DNA from 4 places in the Streptomyces sp. NPDC030814 genome. Region 2 is predicted to be linked to each of the others. Evidence: riboswitches for the same ligand, from Rfam matches in the RefSeq annotation. Region 2 holds a riboswitch; each other region holds the start of a gene.
The links. Region 2 has a riboswitch for cyclic di-AMP ahead of ACZ43N_RS34865 (M23 family metallopeptidase). Riboswitches for the same ligand answer to the same signal wherever they lie in the genome.

Region 1 (7,594 bases), on a different contig from region 2:
GCCCAGCTCGACGTGGACGACGAGCACCGGCTTCGTGGGGTTCACCTCCGCCGCGGAGCGCAACGCCTCGGCGAGGGCCGCGTCATCGGGGGACATCTCCCCGAGGGCCGGTATGGCCGTCACGACGACCGCGTCGCACGCGTCGTCCGCCAGGGCGCCCGACAGCACCCGGTGGAAGTCGTCCGCCGAGGCGGCGGTCGTCAGATCGACCGGCGGCAGCGGACGGAGCCCCTCCGCGAGGCACGCGTCATAGGTGAGCAGCCCCAATGACTCCGAGTTCCCGAGGATCGCCACCCGCGGGCCCGCCGGCAGCGGCTGGCGGGCCAGCAGCAGCCCCGCGTCCACCAGCTCCGTGATCGTGTCGACCCGGATCACCCCCGCCTGCCGCAGCACCGCGGACACGGTGGCGTGGGGCAGCCGGGTGGCGCGCACCGCATGCCCCGGGGGTGCGGCCCCATGGCGTGCGCCCTGGACGACGACGAGCGGTTTGACCGCCGCGGTCCGCCGGGCGAGGCGGGTGAACTTGCGCGGGTTTCCGATGGACTCCAGGTACATCAGCACGACATCGGTGTCGGGGTCCTCGTACCAGTACTGGATGACGTCGTTGCCGGAGACGTCCGCCCGGTTGCCGGACGACACGAACGTGGACACGCCCGTCACGCCGGTGACCCCTCCCCCGCGCCGGTGCAGCCGGGACAGCAGAGCGATACCGATGGCGCCGGACTGGGCGAAGAGACCGATGCGCCCGGAGCGCGGCATCTCGGGCGCGAGCGAGGCGTTGAGCCGTACATCAGGGGCGGTGTTGATGACGCCGAACGCATTCGGACCGATGATGCGCATGCCGTACGCCCGTGCCAGGCGGACGAGTTCACGCTGGCGCTCGTGCCCCTCGGGGCCGCTCTCGGCGTACCCAGCGGAGACCACCACGAGGCCCTGCACTCCGTGTTCACCGCACTCGGCGACGACCTCGGGGACCTGCGCGGCGGGGACGGCCACGACGGCGAGGTCGACGGGGCCCTCGATGTCACGGACGGAGGGGTGGGCCGGGACCCCGTCGATCTCCTTCTCCTGCACGGCCTTGTTCACCGCGTAGAGCCGGCCCGCGAAGCCGGCCTCCCGGAGGTTGGCGAGGACGCTGCGGCCCACTCCGCCGGGTGTGCGCCCGGCGCCGATGACGGCGACCGAGCCGGGGGCGAGGAGCCGCTGCACCGACCTGGCCTCGGCGCGCTGCTCCCGCGCGCGCTGCACCGCGAGGGAGCGGTCGGTGGGCTCCAGGTCGAACTCCAGACGTACGACGCCGTCCTCGAAGCTGCGCTTCTGCTGGTACCCCGCGTCGGTGAACACCTTGATCATCTTGTTGTTGGCGGGCAGCACCTCGGCGGCGAAGCGCCTGATGCCGCGCTCGCGGGCGACGGCGGCGATGTGTTCCAGGAGGGCGGAGGCGACGCCGCGCCCCTGGTGGGCGTCCTGGACGAGGAAGGCGACCTCGGCCTCGTCGGCGGGGGCCGACGCGGGCATTCCGTCGGCGCCGATGCGGTCATAGCGTACGGTGGCGATGAACTCGCCGCCGACGGTGGCGGCGAGCCCCACCCGATCCACGAAGTCGTGGTGCGTGAAGCGGTGGACGTCCTTGGCGGACAGGCGAGGGTACGGCGCGAAGAAGCGGTAGTACTTCGACTCGTCGGAGACCTGCTCGTAGAAGCTGACCAAGCGCTCGGCGTCATCAACGGTGATGGGCCGGATGCGTGCGGTGCCGCCGTCGCGCAGCACCACGTCGGCCTCCCAGTGGGCGGGGTACTCATGCCGGTCCGACGAGGTCTGCATGGGCCCCAGAGTACGGCTCGCGTCCGGCTACGGCGCGGGACAGTCTGGGGAAACACAACAGCCGGTGCGCGGTCAGGCCGTGGGCCCGTTCCGGTGACGCTTCACGATATGGGAAACTGGTCTAGACAACCCGGTCTAGACCTCTTCGAGATACCCGAGACACACCTGAAGGGCAGCATCACATGGCTGAGCGCCGCGTCAACGTCGGCTGGGCCGAGGGCCTCCACGCCCGCCCCGCTTCCATCTTCGTCCGGGCCGCCACGGCCTCCGGTATCCCCGTGACGATCGCCAAGGCGGACGGCAACCCCGTCAACGCCGCTTCCATGCTGGCGGTCCTGGGTCTGGGCGCCCAGGGCGGCGAGGAGATCGTCCTCGCCTCCGACGCGGAGGGCGCGGACGCCGCGCTCGACCGTCTGGCGAAGCTCGTCGCCGAGGGGCTCGAGGAGCTTCCCGAGACGGTCTGACCCGCGCGACAAAGGCCTGAAAGGCCGCTCGCGGCAGCACTGAAGGGCTCGTCCGATTTATCGGGCGGGCCCTTCGTATTTCCATGGGAAGCGGCGCCGGTAAATCGGTCTGCGGCGTCGGGAAATCCGTCTGCGGGCAGCAGAAATAACGCCCCTCCAATTCACGCCTTCTTTGTATACGGCCCTCGTGTTAATGCCGCAGACTCGGCATGTTTACGGGTTGTTGCGAAGTCCTCACACGGTCCTGCCGCTCCGCCGCGGCGGGCCGGCCGGGAAAGCGCAGCCGGTGCGCCGAGGTCGCGCGCTCCGTGTGCTGGGCGGTGATCGTCCGCGCGCGCTCGCTGTCGCCGCGCGCCACGGCGTCCACGATGCCGCCGTGCTCCGCCCAGGACTCCACGGGGTTGGCCGGCGCCTCGACCGCGTACATCCAGGCGATCTTGTGCCGCAGCTGGGCGAGCGTCGAGGTCAGGGCGGGGCTCCCGGAGGCCTGGGCGAGCGTCTCGTGGAACCAGCCGCCCAGGGAGCGCAGATCCTCGCTGCCGCCCCGTCTGGCCCGCTCCTGGCCCAGCCTGACCAGGCCGCGCAGGACCTTGAGGTGTGCCTCCGTGCGCCGCTGGGCGGCGCGGGCGGCACCGAGAGGCTCCAGCAGCATGCGCATCTCCAGCAGGTCGGCGGCCTCCTGCTCGGTCGGCTCGGCGACGCACGCGCCCGCGTGCCGGCGGGTCACCACGAAGCCTTCGGCCTCCAGCGTGCGCAGTGCCTCGCGCACGGGGACGCGGCTGACGCCGTAACGGCGCGCGAGCAGTTCCTCGGTGAGACGGCTGCCGCGCTCGTAGACACCCGCGACGATGTCATCACGGATCGCCGTGCATACCGAGTGCGCCGGAATACGCATGACCGACCTCCGCCTTAATCCCCGTGAAACGTCCTTGATTGACGTGTGTTCAGGCGACTCTATTGCAGCGAGCCGGAATTTCCGATGGCAGGCCGGAATCCATGGATATTTTTTGGACAGGAGGTGCCCCACAACAAGGAAAGCCCCGGCTCGGTGAGCCGGGGCCTCCTGAGGCGGGTGACGCTTTCGTCAGACGTTCACACCGTGCGAGCGCAGGTACGCGACGGGGTCGATGTCCGAGCCGTACTCGGCCGACGTGCGGGCCTCGAAGTGCAGGTGCGGGCCGGTGACGTTGCCGGTCGCCCCGGAGAGGCCGATCTGCTGACCGGCGGTGACCGTCTGGCCGACGGAGACGGCGATGGACGACAGGTGGCCGTACTGGGTGTAGGTGCCGTCGTTCATCTTGATCACGACGTTGTTGCCGTACGCGCCGCCCCAGCCGGCCTCGACGACGGTGCCGGCGCCCACCGCGAGGACGGCCGTGCCTGAGGCGGCGTGGAAGTCGACACCGGTGTGGCTGCCGGAGGACCAGACGGCGCCGCCGGACTTGTAGCCGGTGGAGATGTAGGAGCCGCTGATGGGGGCGACGTAGGAGTTGAGGCGCTTGCGCTCGGCCGCGCGGGCGGCACGTGCCTTGATCTCCTCGCGCTCCTTGGCGGCGGCGCGCTCCTGCTCGGCCTTCTCGGCGGCGGCCTTGCGGGCCTCCTCCTGTGCCTTCTGCTTGACGGCGGCCACTTCTGCGGCCTGCTGCTGGGCGGCGGCCTGGGCGTCGACCTGCTCGGCGACCGTGTCCCCGAGGACGATGATCTGGTTCAGTCCGGTCTGCTCGGGCGCGGGCTCCGCGGCGAGCGCCGGGACGGCCACGGTGCCGACGACACCGGTGGTGGTGAGAGCGGCGACGCCCACGGTCCTCGTGGTCGTGCGCTTCACTCGGCCGGGACGGCGGTGTTTCCCGGGAGCGCGGGTGAACCCCATGGAGTGGCTGATCCTTTCCTTCCCTCTCGCCTACCGGGTTAGCTGACGGGTTCGGAGCAGGAAGGTCTCCTACGGACACCCCTCGTTTCGCGAAGCTCGCGAAGGGCACCCGATTCACCCCAGGGACTGCGGTTGGGTCCCCGGCTCCCCTGGCTCGCGCCGTACGGGGGACTCGGCGATGACTGTCCGGTGCCGCGGATGCGGCGAACTGCTGGCGAACAGCCGGACCGACGCTAAGCGGGTCGCCTCCGAAATAACAAACGCATCACGGGTTTTGTAGCGTACGCCACAGGGCAGACGTGCAACCTCCCCCATGAATAGGGACAAACAGGGCCCCGGCGACTCTTCCGTCACCGGGGCCCTCGGTCTCCCGTCTGCGCGCCGGTCTCTACTCGGCGGGTACGACGGTGACTTCACCGATGCCGAGGGCCCTGACCGGCTCCTCGATCTGCGCGGCGTCACCGACGAGGACGGTCACCAGACGGTCCACCGGGAAGGCGCTCACGACGGCCGCGGTGGCCTCCACGGTGCCGGTGGCGGCGAGCTGTCGGTACAGCGTCGACTGGTAGTCGTCCGGCAGGTGCTGCTCGACCTGGTCGGCCAGTGTGCTCGCCACGGCCGCCGCCGTCTCGAACTTGAGGGGGGCGACCCCGACGAGGTTCTGCACGGCGACGTCCCGCTCGGCGTCCGTCAGCCCCTCCGCGGCGAGCGTGCGCAGCACCGTCCACAGGTCGTCGAGCGCCGGACCGGTGTTCGGTGTGTCGACGGAACCGCTGATGGCGAGCATCGAGACACCGGAGCCGTCGGGTGCCGAGCGCAGCACCTGGCCGAACGCGCGCACGCCGTAGGTGTAGCCCTTCTCCTCGCGCAGGACGCGGTCCAGACGGGAGGTGAGGGTGCCGCCGAGGCAGTAGGTGCCGAGCACCTGGGCCGGCCACACCCGGTCGTGCCGGTCGACGCCCACACGGCCGATGAGCAGCTGCGTCTGGACGGCGCCGGGGCGGTCCACGATGATGACGCGCCCGGTGTCGTCGGCGCTCACCGGCGGCACGGGGCGGGGCTTGGCCGGAGAGCCCGTCCAGGCGCCCAGGGTGTCGCCGAGCAGCGCGTCGAGGTCGACTCCGGTGAGGTCGCCGACGACCACGGCGGTGGCCGTCGCCGGGCGGACATGCCGCTCGTAGAAGGCGCGTACGGCCGCGGAGTCGATGCGCGCGACGGTCTCCTCGGTGCCCTGACGCGGGCGCGACATGCGGGAGCCCGCGGGGAACAACCGCTTGTAGAGCTCCTTGGCGGCCCGGCGGCCCGGGTTGGCGGTCTCGTGGGGGATCTCGTCGAGCCGGTTGGCCACGAGCCGCTCGATCTCGCTGTCCGCGAACGCCGGGGCCCGCAGTGCGTCGGCGAGCAGGCCGAGCGCCTTCCCCAGCCGCGACACGGGGACTTCGAGGGAGAGGCGTACGCCGGGGTGGTCGGCGTGCGAGTCGAGGGTGGCGCCGCACCGCTCCAGCTCGGCCGCGAACTCCTCGGCGGAGTGCTTGTCGGTGCCCTCGGAGAAGGCCCTCGTCATGATGGTGGCGACGCCGTCGAGGCCGGCGGGCTCGGCGTCCAGGGGGGCGTCGAGGAGCACCTCGACGGCGACGACCTGCTGGCCGGGACGGTGGCAGCGGAGCACCGTCAGGCCGTTGTCCAGGGTGGCGCGCTCGGGCGCGGGGAATGCCCAGGGCCTGGCCTCGCCGGCCTGGGGCTGCGGGTGGAAGTCCATGGTCGCGAGCTCGGTCACTTCGCCGACTCCTCGGTCTCGTCGGTGGTTGCGTCGGCGTCCGTCGCCGGGGTCTCGGCCTCGGCGGCCTCCTCGTCGGCTTCGTCGCCGGCGACGGGCTCGTAGACGAGCACCACGCGGTTGTCGGGCCGCAGGCGCGCCTGGGCGACCTCCCGGACCTCCTCGGCGGTCACGTCGAGCACACGGTCGACGGCGGTCAGGGCCAGCTTGGGGTCGCCGAACAGGACCGCGTAGCGGCACAGTTCGTCGGCGCGGCCCGCGACCGTGCCGAGCCGGTCCAGCCATTCGCGCTCCAACTGGGCCTGGGCGCGCTCCATCTCCTCGGCCGTGGGGCCCTCCGCGGCGAATCGGGCGAGCTCCTCGTCGACGGCGGCCTCGATGACGGGCACCTCGACGTCGCCGGAGGTCTTCACGTCCATCCACGCCAGGGAGGGGGAGCCGACCAGACGCAGCAGGCCGAAGCCGGCCGTCACCGCCGTGCGGTCTCGGCGTACGAGCCGGTTGTAGAGGCGGGAGGACTCCCCGCCGCCGAGGATGGCGAGGGCCAGGTCGGCCGCGTCGCACGCGCGCGTGCCGTCCTCCGGCAGGCGGTAGGCGGCCATCAACGCGCGCGCGGGCACCTTCTCCTCGATGATCTCGCGCCGCTGCTCACCGATGACGTCGGGCAGACCGCCGTCACGCGGCTCCGGCTTGCCGTCGTAGGACGGGATGGAACCGAAGTACTTCTCGATCCAGGCGAGGGTCTGCTCCGGGTCGATGTCGCCGACGACCGAGAGGACGGCGTTGTTGGGCGCGTAGTACGTCCGGAAGAACTGGCGGGCGTCCTCCAGGCTGGCCGCCTCCAGGTCCTCCATGGAACCGATCGGGGTGTGCCGGTAGGGGTGGCCCTCCGGGTAGGCCAGCTGGAAGATCCGCTCGAAGGCGGTGCCGTACGGCACGTTGTCGTAGCGCTGCCGGCGCTCGTTCTTGACGACGTCCCGCTGGTTGTCCAGGTTCTTCTGGTCGAGCGCGAACAGCAGGCTGCCCATGCGGTCGGCCTCCAGCCACAGCGCGAGCTCCAGCTGGTGGGCGGGCATCGTCTCGAAGTAGTTGGTGCGCTCCCAGCTGGTGGTGCCGTTGAGCGAGCCGCCGGCGCCCTGGACCAGCTCGAAGTGGCCGTTGCCCGAGACCTGCTTGGAGCCCTGGAACATCAGGTGCTCGAAGAGGTGGGCGAGGCCGGTGCGGCCCTCGACCTCATGGCGGGAGCCTACGTCGTACCAGAGGCACACCGCGGCGACCGGGGTCAGGTGGTCCTCGGAGAGCACCACGCGCAGGCCGTTGTCCAGGCGGTGCTCCTTCACTGTCAGGCCTTCGGAGCCTGCCTCGGCTGTGGCCGTGTGACCCATGGGCATGTACGTCCCTTCGATGGCGAGCGCGGTCGGTGGAACCGCGGTTGTCCTGCCGGTCCTGCCACTGTATGCAAGCGTGCGGACGCCCGGCGAAGTTCCCGGAGGCCGTACGCCGGCAGCGAGAACGCCCTGTGCCCGGAGCGGGACCGCCGGTGGCCGTCGGCGGCCGGTGGTCAAGGTCGGCGCACGCGGTTGACGCGGCGACGCGGACGCCCGCCCGGCGGGTGAATGCCGGGTCGTGTCCGGGTTGTCAGTGCGGCAGTCCACAATG
Region 2 (7,594 bases):
AGGGCGAGCCCCGCTTTCCGGACGGGCCCAAGGCCGATCCCGCCGGGGCGCATTTCGAGCGGCGGATCAGGAGTTTCCAGCCCCGGCGGAGCCGGGTGACGGCCGGGCAGGCGGACGCCCTGCAACGGCTGTGGCCCAAGTGGGGGCTCGACATCGACGGGCGGAAGCTGGACCTCGCCGAGCTGTTCGGGGACGAGAAGCCCGTGGTGCTGGAGATCGGGTTCGGGATGGGAGAGGCGACGGCGGAGATGGCCGCCGCGGATCCCGGCACCAATGTCCTCGCCGTCGATGTGCACACCCCCGGCCAGGGCAACCTGCTCAATCTCGCCGACCGGAGCGGGCTGTCCAACATCCGGGTGGCGAACGGTGACGCGATCATCCTGCTGCGGGAGATGCTCGCGCCCGACTCGCTGAACGGGCTGCGCGTCTACTTCCCCGACCCCTGGCCGAAGAAGCGGCACCACAAGCGGCGGCTGATCCAGCCGGAGTTCCTGACGCTCGTCGCGTCACGGCTCAGGCCCGGCGCGATCGTGCACTGCGCTACGGACTGGGAACCGTACGCCGAGCAGATGCTGGACGTGTTGACAGCCCACCCCGGCTTCGAGAACACCCGGCCCGACGGCGGGTTCTCGCCACGTCCCGACTTCCGGCCGCTGACCCGTTTCGAGGCACAGGGACTGGACAAGGGTCATGTGGTGAACGATCTGCTCTTCCGTCGCGTAGATCAGTAGGAACCGCTTCAACCCCCCATAGGCGCACGAACAGTCCCCCCCCCCACACACACCCGCGACCGGTCGTACGGTACGACGTCGCGGGTAGCGCCCATCGCTCGTTAGGGTCAACGCAATGACCACCAGTCCCCTCTACCCGACGCACCCCAGCGGCCCCGCCGGCGGAGGTGTGTTCAGGCCCGTGCGCTGGTGGCAGCGGAAAAGCGTCAAGTACGGCTCTCTCATCGCACTGCTCGCGCTGTCCGGGCTCGTCATCCTCGCGCTCGTCCGCGAGCAGACCGGCACGGAGGGTTTTCTGGTAGGGCTTGGGCTCGCGGTGCTGCCCGTGCCGTTGCTCGTGGCGGCGTTCCGGTGGCTGGACCGGGTGGAGCCCGGGCCATGGAGGAACATGCTGTTCGCGTTCGCCTGGGGGGCGTGTGCGGCGGCGCTGATAGCGATCGTGGCGAACAGTTTCGCGACGCAGTGGATAGCCACCGCCACGGCCGATCCGTCGCATGCGGACACGTTGGGCGCCACCGTCATAGCGCCCGTCGTGGAGGAGACCGCGAAGGCCGCGGCCGTGCTGTTGATCTTCCTGTTCCGGAGGCGGAACTTCACGGGAATCGTGGACGGGGTGGTGATCGGGGGCGTCACGGCGACCGGGTTCGCGTTCACCGAGAACATCCTGTACCTGGGGACCGCGTTCGGGACGGACCAGCTCAGCGGGGGGAGTGGGCTGGCGTCGGTCACGGCGGCGACGTTCTTCGTGCGGGTGATCATGTCGCCGTTCGCGCATCCGCTGTTCACCGTGCTGACGGGCATCGGGTTCGGGTTCGCGGCGATGGCCGGGGAACGGCAGCCGGTGCGGCGGATGCTGGTCCCGGTGGGCGGGCTGCTGCTCGCGATGGGCATGCACGCGGTCTGGAACGGGTCGGCGGCGTTCGGGGAGTACGGGTTCTTCGCGGTCTACGCGGTGTTCATGGTGCCGATGTTCGGCTTGCTGACGTGGTTGGCGATCTGGACGCGGCAGCGGGAGCTGCGGGCCGTGCGGGAGGAGTTGCCGGTGTATGCGGCGGCGGGGTGGCTGACGCCGCCGGAGCCGTTCGTGCTGGGATCGATGCGGGCTCGGCGGGTGGCGCGGGACTACGCGGCGTACCACTTCGGGAAGGGTGGGGCCCGGGTCGTCGCGGAGTACGAGGCGTACGCGACCTCATTGGCGTTTCTGCGGCGGCGGGGGCGGTTGGGGCGGGCCGGGGGTGACTTCGTGCTGCGCGAGCGGCAGCTGCTGTTCGAACTGTGGCGGCGGCGGGAGCTGGCTCGGCCGGCGTTGGCCTACGCGGGGCGGGGGATGACGCCGGTGGGTGTGGCCGCGCCGCTTCCGCCGATGCCCTGGCAGGGCTACGGGCCCGTGTACGGAGGGAACCCGGTGGTGACACAGGTGCCGTACCGGCCGTATTGGTCGTAGCGGTTCGTGGATGGCTTTCGCGCTGTGGGGGTGCGGCTGAAACGCGTCCGGGTGCGGGGTGGGTCGGGGGCGCGCCGGGGGGGTGTCCGTCCTCGGAACGGCGCGGAATCGGTCGCCCGGGAAGCTGGACCAGTTGACGCGCCAACCGCTGCGGGCGGACACCCCCCCCCCCCGACACACCCCCTTACGTCCGTACGCGGCTCCCCCGCCGTCCCCATGGCACAGTCGTGCCGCCGAGGGCTGGGGAGGAAACGGGCTGGTGGCTACGCGGACGCCTCCGTGAGGCTCTTCAGCTCCTCGGCGGTGAGGGTTACGTCGGCCACCGCCAGGAGCGCCGGGAGTTGGGACGTGGTGCGGGCCGATGCGATGGGGGCGGTGACCGTCGGCTGGGCGGTGAGCCAGGCCAGGGCGATCGTGGCGATCTCCGTGTTCCTGGACTGGGCGATCTCGTCCAGGGCGGTGAGGACGCGGGCGCCCCTCGGGGTGTCGAGGTAGGCGCCGGCGCCCGCGGCGCGGGGGCTGTCGACGGTCGTGCCGGGGCGGTACTTGCCGGTGAGGAACCCCTTGGCGAGGGCGAAGTAGGGGACGGCGGAGAGGCCCGCGTCGGCGGCCACCGACTGGAGGGCGCCCTCGTAGGTGTCGCGGGAGACCAGGTTGTAGTGGGGCTGGAGCGCCACATAGCGGGCCAGGCCCTCGCGGGCCGAGAAGTCCAGGGAGGCCCTGAGACGCTCCGGGGTGATGTTGGACGCCGCGATCGCGCGGACCTTGCCGGCCTTCACCAGGTCGTCCAGGGCGGTGATGATCTCCTCGACCGGCACCTCGGGCTTGTCGAAGTGCGTGTAGTAGAGGTCGATGTAGTCGGTGCCCAGGCGGGCCAGCGAGGCGTCCGCGGCGGCCTTGATGTTGGCGGCGGAGAGGCCCTGGTACTCGGGGTGCTGGCTCACCTTCGTCGCGATCACCACGTCGGCGCGGTTGCCCCGGGCCTTCACCCACTTGCCGATGATCGTCTCGGACTCACCGCCCTGGTTGCCCTCGACCCACGCGGAGTAGGAGTCCGCGGTGTCGATGAAGTTGCCGCCTGCGGCAGCGTAGGCGTCGAGGACGGCGAAGGACTGTGTCTCGTCCGCCGTCCAGCCGAAGACGTTGCCGCCGAGGGAGAGCGGGAAGACCTCGAGGTCGGACGTGCCCAGCTTGCGAAGAGAAGTCATGTCCTGTTTCAACCACCGGTCCGGACCGTGGCATTCCGCGTCGTGTGAACGCCGGGTGACACGGGTGGGATTCTCTCGGCAGCGACGCGGGGCGGCGGGCCTGGCATGACGAACGCCGCGTCAGGCCTCTCGGCCTCACGCGGCGTCACATCTGTTCAGGGGGGCGACACGCTAGATGCTCAGGCCCTTGCTGCGCAGCCACGCCGCCGGGTCGATGCCGGTGGTCGAGCCGTCGGGGTGGACCTCCATGTGGAGGTGGGCACCGGTGACGTTGCCCGTGGCGCCGACACGGCCGATGACGTCGCCGGTGGCGACCTTCTGGCCGACGCTGACGCCGATGGAGGACTGGTGGGCGTACCAGATCTCGGTGCCGTCATCGAGGGTGAGCACGGTCTTGTAGCCGTACGAGCCGTCCCAGCCCGCCTGCGTGATCGTGCCGCTGTGGACGGCCTTGATGAGGGTGCCCGTGGGGGCGGCGAAGTCGAGACCGGTGTGGTAGCCGGAGGACCAGTAGGGGCCGGCCTGGCCGAAGGTGGAGGTGATGGTGTACGAGGAGGTCGGAAGCGTGAACTGCTTGGCCAGGGCGGCGAGGCGCTCGGCTTCCTCCTTCTCCGCGGCCTCCTGCTCCGCCTTCTTCTTGGCGGCGGCTTCCTTGGCCTCGGCTTCCTTCTTCTCCTCGGCGGCCTCTTCGGCGGCCTTCTTCGCGGCGGCGGTCTGGGCGGCCTCGGCTGTCTTCAGGTCGAACGCGTCCTGCTGGGACTCGGCCTGCTGCATGATGCGCGCGCGCAGCGCCTCGCCGGCGTCGGTGGCGCCCTGCTGGGTGTCCGCGGCGATGAGGCCGGCGCTGCTGAGCGGGGCGGTGGAGCTCTCGGGCTCGTCGGCGGCGTCGTCCTCCTCGAAGACCGAGCCCACGTTCGGCAGGTCCGGCAGGGAGATGGCCACCGGGGCCTTGCCGCTCTGGGCGCTGGCCATGCCGGCGCCGCTGACGGCGGCTATGACGCCGACGCCGAGAACCGTGGAGCTACGGGCGAACCCACCGCGCTGCTTGGTCTTGGCCACACGGTGCCGGCCGCGGACGGGGCGGAGGGACTCCGCGGTGGGGTTCCACTCCTGGAAGGGGCCCTCGTTGTCGCTGTCGTAGCTGCCGAAACCGAAGGTCTCGGACTCACTGCTGCGCTGGCTTGGCACGAACGGGGCTTCGGTCGCGGACCGGTTGGACGCCACGTGGGCGTACTCCTTTCCTTCCTTCTGGCCTACCGGGTTAGCTGACGGGTTCGGAGCGGAAGGTCTCCTACGCGCGTAAACCACACGTGCTTGCACGACGGTTTCCGCGCGATTCACCCCAGGGTGGTGGTTCCCCGGTTCCCTACGGGATTCGGCGCGTGAGCACGGAGCCGCCTCTTGTGACGGCTGGGACGACCGCGCTGCGTTATCGAACGTTAATAGACGCGAGGGCGGCATTCCAAGCGGTTCTAGATGATCGTTCGGCTTTTTGCACTGGACCAACGGGTCATGAGGGGTGGAAATCGGGCGAGTTGACCTCGCCTCGGGAGCCCCGACCTTCCTGACTGAGTGTCAGATTCTATGCGGAGGGAGGTTGACTGTGCACGCTGAGTGAGATTCCCTTCAGGGACGGTGTACGGCGAGGAGCGCCATGTCGTCCGTCGTCCCGCCGCCGGTGTGCTCGCGGACCTCTTCGGCGAGCGTCGTCACCAGGGCGCGCGGGCCGGGGAAGGTACGGCCGCTGAGCCGAGCGGCCGGATCGTAGAAGACGCCGTCCGAGTTGCGCGCCTCGGACAGCCCGTCCGTGTAGAAGAGCAGGGTCGAACCAGCCGGGAACACGGTCTCCTCCGCCCGGTCCGGCCAGGTTCCCAGCTCGCCGAGACCGAGCGGCAGCGCGGCCCAGGGGCTGTCGAGGGTGCGCAGACCGCCGTCGGCGTGGAGCAGCAGCGGGGCCGGATGACCCCGGTTGACGATGCGGGCCAGCCCGGCGCCGTGCGGGACCTCAGCGAGGACGGCCGTGACGAACCCCTCGTACGGCACGGTGGGGTCCCTCCGTGCGGCGTCCCGCCGGATCACCTCCCTCGCGAGCGCCCGCTCCAGCCGCTGGGCCACGGCCTCCAGGGTCGTCTCCTGCTCGGCCGCCTCCCGGAACGCGCCGATCAGCACCGCCACGGCCGCCACCGCGCCCAGCCCCTTGCCGCGTACGTCCCCCACGATCAGCCGTACGCCGTGCGGCGAGTCCTGCACCGCGTACAGATCGCCGCCGATCGAGGCGTCGGCCTGCGCGGCCTCGTACCGCGCCGCGATCTCCAGCCCGCCGAGCCGCTCCTGGGGCCTCGGCAGTACGGCCCGCTGCGCGGCCTCCGCGATCTCGCGGGCGGTGGCGAGGCGGGCGTCGCTGCGCCGGACGAGCCGGTTGATGGCCACGGCCAGTACGGCGACGACGGCCACGGTGGCGATCTCCGTGAGCGCGTCCGCCCGCCCCGAGTCCCCGTACCGCAGGCGTACGGTGACGATGCCGGCGAGCGAGGCGGCGCCGGTCACCACCGTGCCCTCCAGGGACAGCAGCGGCGCGGCCACCAGGGGCGCGGCGGTGAAGAAGGGGACGGCCGTGAACTCCCGCGGCATGAAGTGGTCGTAGCAGAGGCCGCCGACGACGAGGAGGGCGGGCAGCGCCCGTACGAGGGCGCCGGCATAGAAGAACCGCCGGCCGTCCGGCCTCTTCACACCCTCTGGCTGCCCCACCCGTCCCAGATTCGCGGGGCGGTCGGCGGAGGGCCAGCCGGAGGGGCCGAGTGGGTGTCCGGGCGGCCTGCGGCACCGGTTGACCACGCGTCGGCCGTCAGCCCGCGGTCAGTTCCGCCAGCGGCAGGGTGTGCTGGGTGGTGAGGACCTTCGCCCGGAGGTAGCGGACGTTGTGGGCGGTGGTGAAGACGCCGGTCGGGACGCGGTGCCGGACACCGACGCCGAGGTCGCGCAGCTGCTGCGCCTTGTCGGGGTTGTTGGAGAGCAGGTCCAGCTCGTCGATGCCGAGGGCGCCCAGCATCTGGGCCGCGGCCGTGTAGTCGCGGGCGTCCTCCGGCAGCCCGAGGGCCGTGTTCGCCTCGTAGGTGTCGAGGCCCTGGTCCTGGAGGGCGTACGCGTCGAGCTTGTTGTAGAGGCCGATACCGCGGCCCTCCTGGCGGAGGTAGAGGAGCACCCCGCCCCGGTCCGCGATCCGCTCCACCGCCTCCCGCAGCTGCGGACCGCAGTCGCAGCGCGCCGAGCCGAAGACGTCGCCGGTCAGGCACTCGGAGTGCATCCGGACCAGCGGGGCCGTGCCGGGGGCGGGATCGCCGAGCACGATCGCCAGGTGCTCGCGGCCGTCGACGAGGCCGTGGAAGGTGACCATCTCGGCGTCGACGCCGTAGCCGTCCTGGAAGCGCAGCGGTACCCGGACGCGGGCACGCGGGGTGGCAGCGGGGAAGTCGGGCATGCGGGTTCTCCGGTCCTGGATCGACTGCCGCTGTGCTTCAGTTTTGAATCACAGCGCTCGCCGCGACTCTATCCCCTGCTTCAAATTTCAAGCAACCAGTTTTGGGATGCGTCACATTCGGGGGTGCGGGGGAACAGCGAACGCCGCCCGCGACCGAACGGCGGGGCGGGGGCGAGAGCGAGGTGCGGACGGACACGGGACCGGCGGCGGGCCGGGACCGGTCGGCAGCCGGGGTCACTGGCCCGATGAGCAGGACCGGCGGCGCCAGGGCAGGTCGTCGGGGCCGTTCTGCCGGGCGTCCTCACCCTCGATCGCCGCCGCGATGGTCGAGCAGATCTCCTCGAACTGGCCGACCTGCTCGGGGGTGAGGTGATCGAAGACCGCCTTGCGGACCGCCTCCACATGGCCCGGCGCCAGCCGCTCCAGCAGGGCCGCACCCTCATCGGTGAGGGCGGCGATGCTCCCCCGCTTGTCCCACTTGCAGTTCTCGCGCCGGACCACCCCGTCCTTCTCCAGCCGGGTCACGACGTAGGTCAGCCGGCTGCGCGTGATCTTCGCGTGCTCGGCGAGATCGGTCATCCGCATCCGACGGTCCGGCGCTTCGGAGAGCACGGCCAGCACGGCGTAGTAGAGGTGCGGCATGCCGGCCTCCTGCTGGAGCTGCCGGTCGAGCGCGTCCTCCAGGAGGGTGCTCGCGGCGAGGTACGCGCGCCAGGCACGCTGTTCCTCGGGG
Region 3 (7,594 bases), on a different contig from region 2:
CCCCGGAGCAGAAGATCCCATTCCGCCCACGACGTTCCGTTCGTTCGTACGATCACGACCACCTCCAACAGGAGGCGCCCAGGACAGTCGAACGGGGAGATCATGTCCAGCGTTTCCAGACGCGCACCGCTCGGATGCACAGGGACGGCGGCGTGGGGGACGGCCCTGTTCACCGGAGGGCCGGCCCGAGCGGCCGGGAGCGGGACCGCGGACGAGAGCCAGTCCCGCATCTGCCGCGCAGCGGGTCTCGGCGCTCGAGGTGGCGAACGCCCTGAACGAACTCGCCGCGAGCCTCGGCCAGCCCCGGTCACCTTCTACGCAACCCCGGCCCCCGCCCCGCTCAACTGACCCGACGCCCACCGAGACCGATCCCCGCGGAGCCGCGCCCCGCGGGGATTTTCGCTGTCAGCCGAGCACCCTCCGACAAGAGACGTACATCCTGTACATTTTTTACAGTTGTCGATCAGAGGAGGCTCCCATGCCCGCGCACCACCCGTCGGCCCGCCAGGTGCTCCCCGAATTCACCGAGCGCACCAGTGCGGGTCACCGAACGATGGATCCGTATGCGAAGTTGCTGGAAGAGCGCATCGTGTTCCTCGGGACGCAGATCGACGACACGTCGGCGAACGACGTGATGGCACAGTTCATGCACTTGGAGTACCAGTCCCCGGAGCGGGACATCTCCCTCTACATCAACTCCCCCGGCGGCTCGTTCAGCGCGATGACAGCCATCTACGACACGATCCGGTTCGTCACCTGCGACGTGGAGACCGTCTGTCTCGGCCGGGCGGGGGCGTCCGCCGCGGTGCTGCTGGCGGCGGGCACCCCCGGCAAGCGGTCCGTGCTGCCGGGCGCGCAGGTGGTGATCCATCAGCCGGCTCCGGCCGGGCCGGTCACCGGACAGGCGAGCGATCTGGCGATCCACGCGGACGAGTTGATGCGCAACCGCCGGAGCCTGGAGGAGATGCTCGTACGGCACACCGGGCAGAGCCACGAGCGGATCAGCACCGACATCGAGCGGGACACGTTCCTCGACGCGCGAGGAGCCGTGGACTACGGCCTCGCGGACCGCATCGTGCCGGGCCGCAAGGGCTCGTCGGCGCTCCCCGGCGCGAGGTGAATCGCCGATGCTTCCCCCCGAGCTGCCGCCGTTGCCCGCACTGACGTGCGCCGAGGCGGAGTTGATCGACCGCTATCTGGACGTGGTCGACCTGCTGGGCCGGATCAATCCGGCCCGCCCCGGCGACACGTACCGCGGGCTGCGGGCCGCACAGGCCCTCGTCGCCAGGGCGACGGCGCTGCGCGACGCACTCGAACTGATGCACACACGTGGCGAGAGCGAACTGCACGCCCCCACCCTCGCCCGAGCACTGCGGGTCCTGGACGGGGAACGCCGGGCGGCCCGGGTCACCCTTCCGCCGGAACCCGAGGACTCACCCGCCTGAACCGATCACCGGTCGTCCGCCGTACTCCTGACGGGACCTCCGGTCCGGGCTTCGGCCCACCGGACGGCCTACGCGGAACCACCCATCGGCCCATCCGCCCAAAGGAGTACCCGAGTTGCGCACCGCACCTACGAGAGCGCCGGAACCGGTCGTTCCGATGCTGGTACGGACGTCCTCGGCTCCTTGGACAGAACAGCCGAAAATGGTCTGTCCACCCGAACGGGCGAGTGGTGAGTAACACCACAAATCCCCGATTCCGTTGGGATTTTCGGACTTCCGTGCGTCAAGATCCCTTCCTGACGACAAGCCCCCGCCGCAGCGGCGGGGCGATCCGGGCGGACGCCGAGTCCTGCCGCCGTCCGGATGACCGGTCGACAGGAGTGGATCGGCAGGAGTGGAGGACCCAAGCACGACGGGTCGCCGGGACGGTCACGCCATGACCGGGCCGAGCAGCCCTTGGGGTGAAGCCGCGTCAGCGGCCGGGCAACTTCGCCAGCCCGAATCCGACAGGTCATCCTTCACAGGCGGCTGACGAAGGGTTGCGCATGTCTGCGCTCAATCGTGTCCCGTCGCTGTTGACCCGGGCCGGCACGGCCTCGGCTCTCACCATCGCCGCCGTCGGCGGCAGCATCATGGTCCCGGGCGTCGCAGCCGATGCCGAGGCCGCCACGGTGGCGTCGAAGGCACTCAAGGTCGCGGCTTCCAAGAAGGGCTCCCCTTACCGGTACGGCGCGACGGGCCCGAGCAGGTTCGACTGCTCAGGGCTGACGCTCTACTCGTTCAAGAAGGCGGGCAAGAAGCTGCCCCGTACTGCCCAGCAGCAGTACAACAAGACGAAGCACGTCTCCGCGAGCAACCGCAAGCTCGGAGACCTCGTCTTCTTCCACTCGGGGTCGAACGTCTACCACGTCGGTATCTACGCAGGGAAGGGAAAGATCTGGCACTCGCCGAAGACGGGTGACGTCGTGCGGCTGCAGAAGATCTGGACGAAGAGCGTCTGGTACGGCCGGGTCCGCTGACCCATCGGGGGCGGCCGGCATGACGGCCGCCCCTCGGCCGCTCCCGAGTAACCCCGAACCATCCTCCGCCCCCTCCCCGGGAGGCGTGACACGGGCCCGAATGGTTACCCGTACAGCCATGGCCGACGAACGCATCAGCCCCGATCGCAATGAGACGCCTCTCGAACGGGCCGACCGCAACTTCTCCGAGTTGCTGCAGGAGTTGCGGGTCACCCAGACGGGGGTGCAGATCCTCTTCGCGTTCCTGTTGACGTTGGCCTTCACACCGCGTTTCCCGGACCTCGACGCGGTCCAGCGCGCCACCTACGTCACGACGCTGCTGCTCGCCGTCCTCGCGGCGGCGCTCTTCACGGCTCCGGCAGCCCTGCACCGCTCGCTCTTCCAGCAGAACGCCAAGCCCACCATCGTCCGGGTCTCCTCCAGGCTGGCCAGCGTCGGCCTGTGGGTGCTGATGCCGGCCTTCGCCGGATCGGTACTGCTCGTCGTGGACGTGACACTCGGCCGGGCCGCGGGCGTCGCCGCCGGCGGTGGCACTCTCATCGGCTGTCTGCTGCTGTGGGGCCTGCTCCCGAAGCTCGTTGGGCGCTCCGGCCGCGACAGCCGTACGACGATGCCGGCGCCCCGCCGCAAGGGGGCGGTCCCCGCACCGCAGAGGGAGGACTCCGTCAGGGCTCCTGCGGACCGCCTGTCCTGACCGGCTGCACGGGCACGGTCCACGGAAGGTCGATCGCCACCGTCTTGCCCCCCTCCCGCGTGGGTCTCACGCTCAGCCTGCCGCCGCACTCGGCGGTCAGCCAGCGGATGATGACCATCCCCCGCCCGTTGTCCTGCTGGACGGCTGCGGGCAAACGTTTCGGGAAGCGGGGATGACTGTCCGTGACGCCGATGTGCAGGTGCTCGTCCCGGTCGAGGGCGAGGTCCACGGTGAACGTGGGTGACTGACCGAAGGTGTGCTGAACGGCGTTGGTGGCGAGTTCGGACACGATCAGGCGCACGGTGTCCGCGATGTCCGTGTCGCTCGGCAGACCCCATTCGGCCAGCACGGTGGCGACATATCTACGGGCCGCGGACACCGAGGCGGGATCGCTCGGCAGAGTGACGGATGCTTCCTGGTGATCTGCCATGGCGAGGCGTCCCTTTCCCACGGGACCGGTGTCCGACTGGGAGCGGATGATTCGAGTACGGTCCCGGACTGGTGCTTCGCGCCAGACTGCCACTACCTGGGCCGTCACGGGTGGCGATCCACCAAGATATGCATATATCTGTCGCTCGAAGCGGTGAACTCTCCGACGGCCGACCGTATTCGAGGGGCCTCTCGGGCCATCCTCTACCGTCACCCGACTTCGCGCGCCGGGCGGAAGGAGAACCCCCATGCAGTACGGTCCGGCGGTGCGCCGCCGCAAGCTCGGTGCCGAGTTGCGCCTCCTGCGCACCCGCGTCGGCATCACCAGTATCCAGGCCGCCCATCTCGTGGGCTGGCACCAGTCCAAGGTGAGCCGGATCGAGACGGGCGCCAGCGGGGTGAAGCCGGCGGACGTACGCAGGCTCCTCGACGCGTACGCGGTCGATGACACGGAGTTACGGGAACTGCTGCTGGCGCTGGCCGGCTCCGAGGACGGTGGCGGGCGGCACAACTGGTGGCACGCCTACCGCGGGGTGCTGCCGCCGACGTACCGCGACTTCATCAGTTTGGAGTCGCAGGCCAGCGGGATGCGCACCCTGGAGACGTCGGTCGTGCCGGGACTGTTGCAGATCCCCGAGTACGCCCGAGCGGTGACACGGGCCGCTGTGGAGGGGCTGGAAGACGACAAACTCGACGCGCTCGTGGAAGTGCGGCTCGCGCGGCAGGACGTCCTGCGCGGACATCCCCCGATGGAGCTGAGCGTCGTGCTCGACGAGGGCGTTCTGCGGCGGGAGGTCGGCGGACCCGAGGTCATGGCCCGTCAGCTGGAGCGGCTGGTCGACGCGGCGCGCCTCCCCCAGGTGAGGCTGCAGGTGTTGCCGTTCACTGCCGGGGCGCACATCGGCCTCACGGGACCCTTCGTGATTTTCTCATTTCGAAGCACGTCCGATTGGGACGTGGTTGTTCTCGACCACTTGACGAGTAGCCTCTACCTCGAGCGGAAAGAAGACCTCAGGGCTTATGTCGAGGCCTTCAACACCCTTCAGATCCACGCCCTTTCGCCCGAGGAATCGTCGGATTACATCGCCGGACTGGCTCAGGGCTAGCTTCCGGCGCGTCAGGAGGCGCCATGTCAGCTCTGCCTCGTCACGTACCCACCAGTACCGCACTGCGCGGTGTGCGTTGGCTGCGCAGCAGCCGCAGCACGGGGATGAACAACTGTGTGGAAACGGCCCGTCCCGGGTCCGGCCGGCTGGCCGGACTGGTGGCCGTGCGCGACTCGAAGAACACGGCGGGGCCCGCCCTGCTGTTCACCCCCGAGGCATGGGAGGGATTCATCACCACGCTTCGGTGAGCATCACCGACAGCGCTTTCGGTTCCGCTTCCGGCGACGCACGGCCGCGACGCCGACTCACGGTCGCGTATCGCCGATGATGTCCACGGCTCGGGAAATCTGTGCCTCGGTGAGATCCGCCCTGGCGGTCAACCGCAGCCTGGAGATGCCGTCGGGCACCGACGGCGGGCGGAAACAGCCGACGGCGAGACCCGCCGCCCGGCAGTCCGCCGCCCATCGCACCGCCTGATCCGGGGACGGCGCCCGTACGGACACCACGGCGGCGTCGGGCCGCACCGCTTCATGGCCCGACGCCGTCAGCCGTGTGTGCAGGGCCCGCGCCACCTCACGAGCCCGCGCGGCCCTGTCCGGTTCACGGCGCAGCAGCCTGAGCGCGGCGAGGGCCGCGCCCGTCGCGGCCGGGGCGAGCCCCGTGTCGAAGATGAACGTCCGGGCGGCGTTGACCAGGTGGTCGATCACCCGCGCCGGTCCGAGGACCGCACCGCCCTGGCTGCCCAGCGACTTCGACAGGGTGACCGTCACGACGACATCGGGTGCGCCCGCCAGCCCCACGGCGTACGGCGCGCCCCGGCCGCCGTCGCCCAGCACACCGAGCCCGTGGGCGTCGTCCACGACGAGCCCTGCGCCGTACTCGCGGCACGCGGCGGCCAGTCCGGCCAGCGGGGCGGCGTCGCCGTCCACCGAGAACACCGTGTCGGAGACCGCGATGGCGGGCCCCTTGGCCGTGCCGAGCGCCTTGCGGACCGCGTCCGGGTCGGCGTGCGCGACGACCTGCGTGGTCCCGCGGGCCAGCCGGCAGCCGTCGATCAGGGAGGCGTGGTTGCCCGCGTCCGACACGACCAGCGAGTCGTGCGGGGCGAGCGCGGTGACGGCCGCGAGGTTGGCGGCGTAGCCGGAGGAGAAGACGAGGGCGGCCTCGAAGCCGCAGAAGGCGGCCAGTTCGCGCTCGAGCTCGCCGTGGAGTTCGGTGGTGCCGGTGACGAGCCGGGAGCCCGTCGCCCCGCCGCCCCAGGTGCGCGCCGCCTCGGCGGCGCCCTCGACGATCTCGGGGTGGCGGGCCAGGCCCAGGTAGTCGTTGCTCGCGAGGTCGAGCAGGGGCGAGTCGGCGGGGCGGGGGCGCAGGGTCCGTACGAGCCCGGCGCGGCGGCGCGCCGACGCCTGCTCGTCGATCCAGCCGAACGCCATGAGTCCTCCGGGGGTCGCGTGGGCAGCCCTCGGTGCCGGTGCGCCATGTGGCGGCGGGCCCGGGGCTTTTGTAGGCAGTGCACAGACACTAACGGGACGACCGGTCGCTCACGATGTGGCGATACCCACACGTCGATCCGACTCTGTTGTCCGAAGTCTCCTTGGCCGGGAGCGGTCCGGTAGGACAGGATCGGCTCTCATGGACCTGCTGAACACGCTGGTGGACAAGGGGCTCCGGCGCGAGCCGCTGAGCCGTGCCGAGGCGCTCGCCGTCCTCGGCACCTCCGACGACGACCTGCTCGACGTGGTGGCCGCGGCCGGAAAGGTGCGCAGGCACTGGTTCGGGCGACGGGTGAAACTGAACTATCTCGTCAACCTGAAGTCCGGGTTGTGTCCCGAGGACTGCTCCTACTGCTCCCAGCGGCTCGGCTCGACGACCGGGATCCTCAAGTACACCTGGCTCAAGCCCGACGAGGCGTCCAAGGCCGCGGCGGCCGGACTGGCCGGCGGTGCCAAGCGGGTGTGCCTGGTCGCGTCGGGACGCGGCCCGACGGACCGGGACGTCGACCGGGTCGCGGGCACCATCAAGGCCATCAAGGAGCAGAACGAGGGCGTCGAGGTGTGCGCCTGTCTGGGTCTGCTCTCCGACGGCCAGGCCGAACGGCTGCGCGAGGCGGGGGCGGACGCCTACAACCACAACCTCAACACGTCGGAGTCGACGTACGGGGAGATCACGACCACCCACACGTACGCCGATCGGGTGGACACCGTGCAGAAGGCGCACGCGGCGGGTCTGTCGGCGTGCTCGGGCCTCATCGCGGGCATGGGTGAGACCGACGAGGACCTGGTCGACGTCGTCTTCTCGCTGCGCGAACTGGACCCGGACTCGGTGCCGGTCAACTTCCTGATCCCGTTCGAGGGCACCCCGCTGGCCAAGGAGTGGAACCTCACGCCCCAGCGGTGCCTGCGGATCCTCGCCATGGTGCGGTTCGTCTGCCCGGACGTCGAGGTGCGGATCGCGGGTGGCCGCGAGGTGCATCTGCGCACGATGCAGCCGCTCGCACTGCACCTGGCCAACTCGATCTTCCTGGGCGACTACCTCACCAGCGAGGGCCAGGCGGGCAAGGCCGACCTGGAGATGATCGCGGACGCCGGGTTCGAGGTGGAGGGGGCCGACCAGGTCACGCTGCCGCAGCACCGGGCGGCCGGAGGCGGCTGCGGGGCACACGAGAGCGCCGGGTGCGGATCGCACGAGGGCGGCGGCTGCGGGTCGCACGGGAGCGGCGGCGGATGCGGGTCCCACGAAGGGGGCGGCGTCTGCGGTTCAGCGGCCCCCGCGGCCTCCGCGTCCGCCCCGCAGGCGGGCGAGGCTCGTACGGATCTGGTCGCCGTACGCCGTCGGGGTGCCGGAACGGATCTCGCGCCCAATGCCTGAGGCGCCCGACCCGAGGGTGGCCGAGCTGCTGGA
Region 4 (7,594 bases), on a different contig from region 2:
GTTGTCGGTGGCGTCCAGGTCGAACATGGCCTGGTCGATCAGGCGCTGCTCGGTGGCGTCGTAGCCGACCAGCTCCGGGCCGATCTGCTCGATCACGGCGAGGACGGCCTTCTCGACGCCCTTGCCGAGGTAGCGGTTGGGGTCGCCGTCACGGAGCTCGATGGCCTCGAAGGCGCCCGTGGAGGCGCCGGACGGGACGGCGGCACGACCGGTGCTGCCGTCGTCGAGGCCGACCTCGACCTCGACCGTGGGGTTGCCTCGGGAGTCCAGGATTTCCCGGGCTACGACGACGTCGATGGACGGCACGAGCATCTCCTTCTTGGGATGTGACGCATTGGTGCGGGGCCGCGAGGGCCATGCGACTAGAGCCTAACCGCCCCGGGGCCGTCGGCAGCCGACCGACCGTCCCGTGGACAGACAGACCGTACCCATTGTTTCGGCTCGGAACAAAGGGGGGTGGGCGGGAAAGTGAACAGAAGGGGGAGCGACGGCGGTCCGGGGCACGAAAAACCCCGCCCCGGTGCGTACGGGGGAATGCGCACCGGGGCGGGGGGCCCGTGGGGACGGGGGACGGCCCTCACGAGGTCCTCACAAAGGAGGACACGGCCGTGAGCGGGCCACGGTTCAGCCGGGGAGCGGCCATTTTTTCGGCCCGGCCGAACCGGTGTCCCGGCCCGGCCGCGGCGGACCCATGGGCCCGGCCGCGGCGACCGTCGGGACCGGCCGTCAGCTCAGGTGGAGCTGCTGGCCGGGGTAGATGAAGTCGGCGTCGTCGATGATGTCCTTGTTCAGCTCGAAGAGCTTCTCCCAGCCACCCTTGACGTTCTTCTTCGCGGCGATGCTGCTGAGGGTGTCACCGCTGACGACCTTGTACTCTCCGTCGCCCTTCTTGACCTTCTTGCCGGTCGGGGTCTCGACGGTGGCGCGCCCGGAGGAACGCGAGGCGCGGGTGTCCTGGGTGCTCTCCTGCGAGGAAGAGGAGGAGGACTCCGAGCCGGAGTTGCCCGAGGAGGCGGCGGCGCCGTCGTACGAGGCGCTGGACAGGCCCTTGCCGCAGACCGGCCAGGCACCCTTGCCCTGGCTCGCGAGAACCTTCTCGGCGACGGCGATCTGCTGCGCCTTGGTGGCCTGGTCGGCGGTGGAGGCGTACTGCGTGCCGCCGTACCCGGCCCAGGTGGAGGCCGAGAACTGCAGCCCGCCGTAGTAGCCGTTGCCGGTGTTGATGGACCAGTTGCCACCGGACTCGCACTGGGCGACGGCGTCCCACTCGGATGCGGTGGCGGCGGAGGCGCTGCCGGCCGCCATCAGCGGGACGGCGATCGCGGCGGCGCCGGTGACACCGGCGACGGCGATGGCGCGGGCGGTCTTGGACGGACGGCGGTGCTTGCCCTTGCTGGAAGACAGCATGGAGTGATCCCCTCACCGACGCCTACGAGGTGAGCTGTCGGGTTCGGGCCGGTTGAGTTGCCCGGCCGCATCCGCTCGCCTCCCGGCTCACGTATGCGGCTTCACCCCGAGCCGGTGCCGGCGGTCTGACCCCGAAGGGCCTCAACCGCCGGACCCGGCGCAAACCTTGGGTCCCCCGCTCCTGCCTACGGCGCTTGACGCGACGACTGTTCCGAGCGGCCGTCGGCAGGATTCGGCGTGACGACCGCAAGGGCCCGCTGTGGCGAGCGGTCACGACCGTAAACACGTGATTCGCCGAATTTCAAAGACGATCAGGGGGTCTGTGATTCATCTCCCACCGAGATCAAAACGGGCATTAACGGGCGAACCATGACCGGAACTGCCGCTACTTTTCGCCCGTTTCGGCACTGACTTCCAGGGTCTGACCGGGAAGGATGAGGTCCGGGTCGGTTCCGACCGTGCGCTCGTTCTCGGCGTACAGCTCCCGCCACCCGCCGCTCACCTCAAGGGAGTCGGCGATGGCCGTCAGGCTGTCCCCGGGGCGGACGGTGTACGAGCCGTCGACGGCCTCGCGGGAGGCGTCGCCGCCACGGGAGGCGTGCCGGCCCGAGGAGGTGTCGCCGCGCGAGCCGGCCGCGTCGGTGTCGACACCCTCCTCCGCGCTCGCGCCACGGTGACGACCGGTGCCGGCATCCGCGTCATCGCTGGTGGAAGGGGTATCGGTCCGCGTGGAGTTGCCCGAGTCACCGCGGCGGGCGTCGGCCGTGGAGGAGCTGCCGGATTCCCGCGACCCGCCACTGCGGTCGGAGTCCGAGATGTCGACGGAGTCCCCTGCGCCCGCGTCGGCCTTGGCGGAACCCTCGGCGGTATCCGAGGACGAGTCGACCGAACCGGGCGAACCGGATGGGTCGGAGGAATCCGATGAGTCGTCGGACTTGGTGGAGTTACGGGATGAGCCGGATGAATCGGACGAATCGCCTGAACCGGACGAATCTTCCGCGACGCCGGTGTCCACGTCGGCCGAGGTGGAGTCGCCGTCGAGGTTGTGGAGGAGTCCGCAGGTGGACCAGACGCCGACACCCTGGTCGGCGAGGATCCTCTCGGCGACCGCGATTTGCTGCGAACGGCTGGCCTGGTCGGGGCTGGTCGCGTAACTGAGGCCGCCGTACTTCTCCCAGTTGGACTGGGAGATCTGGAGGCCGCCGTAGCGCCCGTTCCCGGTGTCCGCGCTCCAGGAACCGCCGCTCTCGCACTCCGCCACCTGGTCCCAGGTGGTTCCGCTGGCCGCGCTCGCGCCGGTGGCGCCGAGGAGCGGGATCGCGATCGCGGAGCCGGTCACTCCGGCCGCCACGAGGAGTGCCGGAGCCTGACGGGGGCGACGGTGACGACCGTTCCCGGAGAGCATGCGATTGCCTTTCACGCGACAGCAGTGAGCTGCGCGAAGGATGTGACCAACCTTCGCACTGCCGTGTGAACGTAGCCGCAGACGATCAGTTGTCACAAGTTAATGCAGCGGAGATCACGTGAAGATCACGAACTTGAGGGTGTGTCATGTTCTGCCGCTGTTCCGGGTACCGTACGCGCCGTTCAACCGCCCTGACGCGGTGTGAATTCGACCGGAAGCGTGCGCAATCCACGCATGATGAGCCCGCCGCGCCAGCGCAGGTCGGACGGATCGGCCGCGAGCCGCAGATCGGGCAGACGGGTGAGGAGTGTGGCCAGCGCAGTCTGCCCCTCCAGCCGGGCCAGGGGCGCGCCCAGGCAGTAGTGGATGCCGTGGCCGTAGCCGAGGTGCTGGTTGTCACGGCGGGAGAGGTCGAGGGTGTCGGGGTCGGCGAAGCGGGCCGGGTCACGGTCGGCCGCCGCGAGTACCACGAGCACGGGGTCGCCGGGGGCGATGTCCTGCCCGCCGATGGTCAGCGGCTGCGTGGCGAACCGCCAGGTGGCGAGCTCCACGGGGCCGTCGTAGCGGAGGAGTTCCTCGACGCCGGTCTCCAACAGGCCCCTTCCGCCCGCGGCGAGGGAGGCCTGGAGTCGGGCGCGCTGCTCGGGGTGCGTGAGGAGGGCGTAGGTGCCGTTGCCGATGAGGTTGACGGTGGTCTCGAACCCGGCGAACAGAAGGATGAAGGCCATGGCGGCGGCCTCGTTCTCGGTGAGGTGCTCACCGTGGTCCGAGGCCCGGATGAGACCGGAGATGAGGTCCTCGCCGGGGGTGGGTTCGGCGGGGAGCGCCTCGCGCTTGCGATGGATGAGGTCCGCGAGATAGCCGCGCATCTTCTTCACCGACCTGGCGACGCCGCCGCGCGGCCCGCCACCGTGCCGGATCATCATCCCCGCCCAGTCCCGGAAGTCGTCCTGGTCCTCCCGTGGGACGCCGAGCAGGTCGCAGATCGCGTGGATGGGGAGCGGGAAGGCGAACTCGTGGATGAGATCGGCCTCTCCCCGCTCCACGAACCGGTCGATCAGGTCGTCGGTCAACTCCTGGACCCTGGGTGCGAACTCGGCGACCCTGCGGGGCGTGAACGCCTTGGAGACGAGGCGGCGCAGCCGGGTGTGGTCCGGCGGGTCGATGTTCAGCAGGTGCGTCATCAACTCGGCCTTGCGCTCACCGGGGATACCGGTCTTGCCCTTGGCGTGCGCGGGCTCGTCGTGGTGCGCCGGGTTCTTGGACAGGCGCTGGTCGGCGAGGGCCTGCTTGGCGTCCTTGTACCGGGTGACCAGCCAGGCCTCCACGCCGCTGGGCAGCTTGGTGCGGTGCACGGGGGCGTGCTCGCGGAGCCAGGCGTAGGCGGGGTACGGGTCGGTGGCGAACTCCCAGGTGAACAGGGCGGGCGCCGGGGCGGGCGCCGGCTGCGGCCGGGAGTGCGGAGGGTGGGGCTGGTTGGTCACTCCTCGACGGTATCGGGCTGGTCGTCGGGGGGTACGGGCAGCAGGCCCAGGTCGCGCAGCGCGTGGTAGTGGTCCAGGTCGGCGGCCTTGTGCAACCACTTGTCGGCCTCGCCGGTGTCCCCGCGCCGGCGCAGGTGCAGCGAGAGCCAGTAGGCGGCGTCGCCGCTGCCGAGTGCGGCGTCCTCGTGGAACAGGTGCCTCACCTCGTCGGAGGGGCCGTCGCCCACGCGGAGGAGGAGGGCTGCGAGATGGCGGGACGCGGCAGGGTGGCCCGCCTCCTTGGCCTCGCGGAAGAGCCGCTCCGCCTCCTCGTCGTGGTCGCCGAGGCTGTGCAGGTACGCGGCGAGCGCATGCACGGCGTGGGCGTCGCCGAGCGCGGCGCCGCGGCGGAGCCAGAACTCCGCGTCCTTGCTCCTCCGGTAGTACAGGGCCCGACCCAGGCTGGTGGACACCTCCTCGTGACCGGCCCGGACCGCCCTGACGAACCAGCGCAGCGCGTCAACCTGTCCGGAGCCCAGCAGCAGTTCGCCCAGCTCGTGGGCCGCCGCCCCGTCCCCTGCTTCGGCGGCCTTCCGCAGCAACAGCTCCGCGCGCTCGCGGTGCAACCGCCCCGCCTCGCGCGCCGCCTCGACGCTTCCGCCCTGGGCGGCGATCTCCAGATACCGGATCGCGGCGGCCTCGTCACCGGCTTCCACCAGGTGCGTCGCCCACTCCTCGGCGGCCTCGCGGTGCCCGGCCTCCGCGGCCCGGCGGATCAGGTCCGCGCGTTCGTCCCCGCCCACGCGCTCGGCGAGGGCGACCATCAGGTCCGTGTCGCCCGCCTCGATCCGCGGGTGCAGCGCCGCACGGGCCGCGTCCAGCACGGCCTCGCGGTCGATCCGTGCGCCGCCCTGCGCCGCGTCCAGCAACAGCCACCACACCGCGTCCGGCACCGGCTCCAGATCCTCCGCGCGCAGCGCCTCCGCGACCAGCGCCCCGTACGCCCGCAAGGTGCCGTCTTCGTCACCGGCCACGAGCAGGCCCGAGACCCCGAACATGCGGGTCGTGGCCCAGGTGAGGGCGTCCTCGAACGACTCGCGCTCCTCCGTGCCGTACTGCTCCTGCACCTGTGCGAGCAGCTCGGTCGGTACGGCGCCCCGCACTCCGCACCGCGCCAGGTCGACGGCGGCCCGGACCAGCAGCTGTCCACACGGGTGCTCCACCTTCGTCCCCGGCCGCCGCCACTCGTCGTACATGGTGTGCCCGATCGCGAAGTACGACGCGGCGCCCTCCTTGCCGCTCCACATGAACGCCGGGTAGGCGCGCGGGTCGTCGAGGTCCTTGAGGCGGTCCAGCTCGGCGTCGCTCCACTCCCGCGGCACCTCGACCGTGCGGGCCTTGGTCAGGGCGAGGCCGATGCGGTCGCTCATCATCCGGCGCCGGTAGTACTCCTCGGAGCGCATCGTGCCGAGCAGGACCGCGCCGAGGCCGGCGAGCCGCCCCAACAGCCTCCGGTCCAGCCCGTCCTCGCCGAGGTGGTCGGTCACCTCGTCCAGCCAGATGACGTACTCGCCGGGCTCGCCCCTCAGCGCGGCGAGCACAGCCCGCAGATCCTCCCCCGGGTCCGGCGCGTACAGCCGGTACCCCTCCAGCGACCGCACCCCGTGCCACGCGGTGTACGACTTGCCCGCGTACCGCTCGCCGAGGACCAGCACCAGCCCGCTGTGCGCGAGCTTGGCGCGCAGGTCCTCGTCGCAGTCGCGGGGCACGTACGGCGGCACGTCGGGCTGCCCCGGTATGTGCCGGGTCGGGCCGACGCCGAACTCAAGGGGCTCCACCTCGCCGACCGGCCGCCACCCGGCCGGGTCGAGCACGACGTGGCGGTCGTGCTCGACGGCGGTGGCTCGGTCCCCGGGGGCTCCGGCACGGGGGCCGGCCAGGCGTTCGTCGGCCGAGGACCCGTGCGAGACGTGGCCGATGCGGCCGGCCTGAATCACGATCCCGTTGCTGACATTGCCGGTGAAGGCGTTCCCGAGGTCGCCCCCGGCGGCGATGGAGCTGCTGCCGCCGGCCTCGACGGAGCGCCTGCCCCCGGTCTCGTCGTCCGACTCCCGACCCACTCGAGCCCCCACGCGTCGCAACCACCCGTGAGGGCAACGGTACTAAGCGTTCAGTCCTTCAGCCGCCCGCACGGCGTCACGATACGAGCGGGCAGCCGCCCGGAGCGCCGCCTCCGGATCGACGCCGGCGGCCTCGGCCCGTACGGCCATCGCCAGCAGCTCGTACCCGATGCCGTCGCCCGCCGGGAGCGGGACGTCCAGCCCGGCCGTGCGAACCCGGGACGCCAGCTTCGAGGCGAGGGCAAGGCCGGGCTGGCCGAGGGGTATGCCGTCGGTGACCGACTCGCGCTGCTTCTCGACGGCCTTGGTGCGGAGCCAGTGCTGCTTGACCTCCTCCGGGGTGGTGGCGGTCGCGTCGCCGAAGACATGGGGGTGGCGGTGGATGAGCTTGGTGACGATGGTGGCGGCGACGTCGTCGATGGAGAAGGGCGCCTCGGGGTCCTCCTCGGCGATACGGGAGTGGAAGACGACCTGGAGGAGGACGTCGCCCAGTTCCTCGCGGAGTTCGTCCCGGTCGCCCTCCTCGATCGCCTCCACCAGTTCGTAGGCCTCCTCGATGCCGTACTTGGCGAGGCCCTTGTGGGTCTGCCGGGAGGACCAGGGGCATTCGGCGCGGATGCGGTCCATGACCTGGATCAGATCGAGGAGACGGGCGCCGGGGAGGTCGTAGGAGGCGGGGAGGAGCTCCAGTGACGGCATCCGCAGGCGGCCGGAGCCGGCGAGGCGGGCCAGGCCGTCGGTGAGTCGGGGTTCGCCCTCGGCGGTCGCCACGACGACCACGGTGCGGTCGCCGGCGCAGGCGTCGACCAGGTCCTCGGCCGTGGGGGCGGCCTGCTCGACCGTGATGCCGGCCTCGCGCAGATAGGGCAGCTGCGGGTGGGCCTCGTCCGCGCACAGGACGCGGTCGGCGTCGTGCAGGGCCTGCCAGGCGGGCCAGGAGAGCAGACCGGGTGCGACGCGGTGGCTGGTGGTGAGCAGGACGACCCTGCCGGGGCCGGAGGCGGGGGCCTCGGTGTCGGGGGCGTCGTCGGGGCGGTGTGCGTTCACCCCACGAACGTAACCCACGCCACCGACGGCCCCCGAAGTTGTCCACAGGCTCCGGCGGCCGACGGCCGACGCGGCTTTCGCCGACCGGTTACGCCGGCTGCTGCGTGGCCTTCTTCGTGACCTCCCGCACCCACGGCGTCTTGGCGTCCGCC

Region 1: linked by a shared signal. The riboswitch ahead of ACZ43N_RS00460 (M23 family metallopeptidase) and the one ahead of ACZ43N_RS34865 (M23 family metallopeptidase) in region 2 are both predicted to bind cyclic di-AMP.
Region 3: linked by a shared signal. The riboswitch ahead of ACZ43N_RS19310 (C40 family peptidase) and the one ahead of ACZ43N_RS34865 (M23 family metallopeptidase) in region 2 are both predicted to bind cyclic di-AMP.
Region 4: linked by a shared signal. The riboswitch ahead of ACZ43N_RS28215 (transglycosylase family protein) and the one ahead of ACZ43N_RS34865 (M23 family metallopeptidase) in region 2 are both predicted to bind cyclic di-AMP.

Annotation. Positions count from the first base shown of each region.
Region 1 covers NZ_JBVIDX010000001.1:115,916-123,509, reverse strand. Annotated here, with positions in the region: gene ACZ43N_RS00475 (bifunctional acetate--CoA ligase family protein/GNAT family N-acetyltransferase) at 1-1,824, opposite strand, end outside; gene ACZ43N_RS00470 (HPr family phosphocarrier protein) at 2,007-2,288, shown strand; gene ACZ43N_RS00465 (GntR family transcriptional regulator) at 2,479-3,183, opposite strand; gene ACZ43N_RS00460 (M23 family metallopeptidase) at 3,373-4,158, opposite strand; cyclic di-AMP (ydaO/yuaA leader) riboswitch at 4,171-4,346, opposite strand; gene ACZ43N_RS00455 (M16 family metallopeptidase) at 4,547-5,935, opposite strand; gene ACZ43N_RS00450 (M16 family metallopeptidase) at 5,932-7,326, opposite strand.
Region 2 covers NZ_JBVIDX010000025.1:92,041-99,634, reverse strand. Annotated here, with positions in the region: gene trmB (tRNA (guanosine(46)-N7)-methyltransferase TrmB) at 1-731, shown strand, start outside; gene ACZ43N_RS34875 (PrsW family intramembrane metalloprotease) at 847-2,175, shown strand; gene ACZ43N_RS34870 (aldo/keto reductase) at 2,439-3,383, opposite strand; gene ACZ43N_RS34865 (M23 family metallopeptidase) at 3,555-4,607, opposite strand; cyclic di-AMP (ydaO/yuaA leader) riboswitch at 4,619-4,774, opposite strand; gene ACZ43N_RS34860 (PP2C family protein-serine/threonine phosphatase) at 5,010-6,113, opposite strand; gene ACZ43N_RS34855 (GTP cyclohydrolase II) at 6,229-6,861, opposite strand; gene ACZ43N_RS34850 (MarR family winged helix-turn-helix transcriptional regulator) at 7,096-7,594, opposite strand, start outside.
Region 3 covers NZ_JBVIDX010000008.1:192,235-199,828, forward strand. Annotated here, with positions in the region: gene ACZ43N_RS19300 (ATP-dependent Clp protease proteolytic subunit) at 479-1,120, shown strand; gene ACZ43N_RS19305 (hypothetical protein) at 1,128-1,445, shown strand; cyclic di-AMP (ydaO/yuaA leader) riboswitch at 1,789-1,987, shown strand; gene ACZ43N_RS19310 (C40 family peptidase) at 1,991-2,464, shown strand; gene ACZ43N_RS19315 (DUF6328 family protein) at 2,583-3,158, shown strand; gene ACZ43N_RS19320 (ATP-binding protein) at 3,130-3,588, opposite strand; gene ACZ43N_RS19325 (helix-turn-helix domain-containing protein) at 3,836-4,693, shown strand; gene ACZ43N_RS19330 (DUF397 domain-containing protein) at 4,717-4,941, shown strand; gene ACZ43N_RS19335 (8-amino-7-oxononanoate synthase) at 4,999-6,126, opposite strand; gene bioB (biotin synthase BioB) at 6,326-7,561, shown strand; gene ACZ43N_RS19345 (adenosylmethionine--8-amino-7-oxononanoate transaminase) at 7,554-7,594, shown strand, end outside.
Region 4 covers NZ_JBVIDX010000015.1:145,416-153,009, forward strand. Annotated here, with positions in the region: gene eno (phosphopyruvate hydratase) at 1-306, opposite strand, end outside; gene ACZ43N_RS28215 (transglycosylase family protein) at 727-1,407, opposite strand; cyclic di-AMP (ydaO/yuaA leader) riboswitch at 1,412-1,610, opposite strand; gene ACZ43N_RS28220 (transglycosylase family protein) at 1,793-2,812, opposite strand; gene ACZ43N_RS28225 (cytochrome P450 family protein) at 2,995-4,296, opposite strand; gene ACZ43N_RS28230 (hypothetical protein) at 4,293-6,395, opposite strand; gene ACZ43N_RS28235 (nucleoside triphosphate pyrophosphohydrolase) at 6,438-7,442, opposite strand; gene ACZ43N_RS28240 (SurA N-terminal domain-containing protein) at 7,531-7,594, opposite strand, start outside.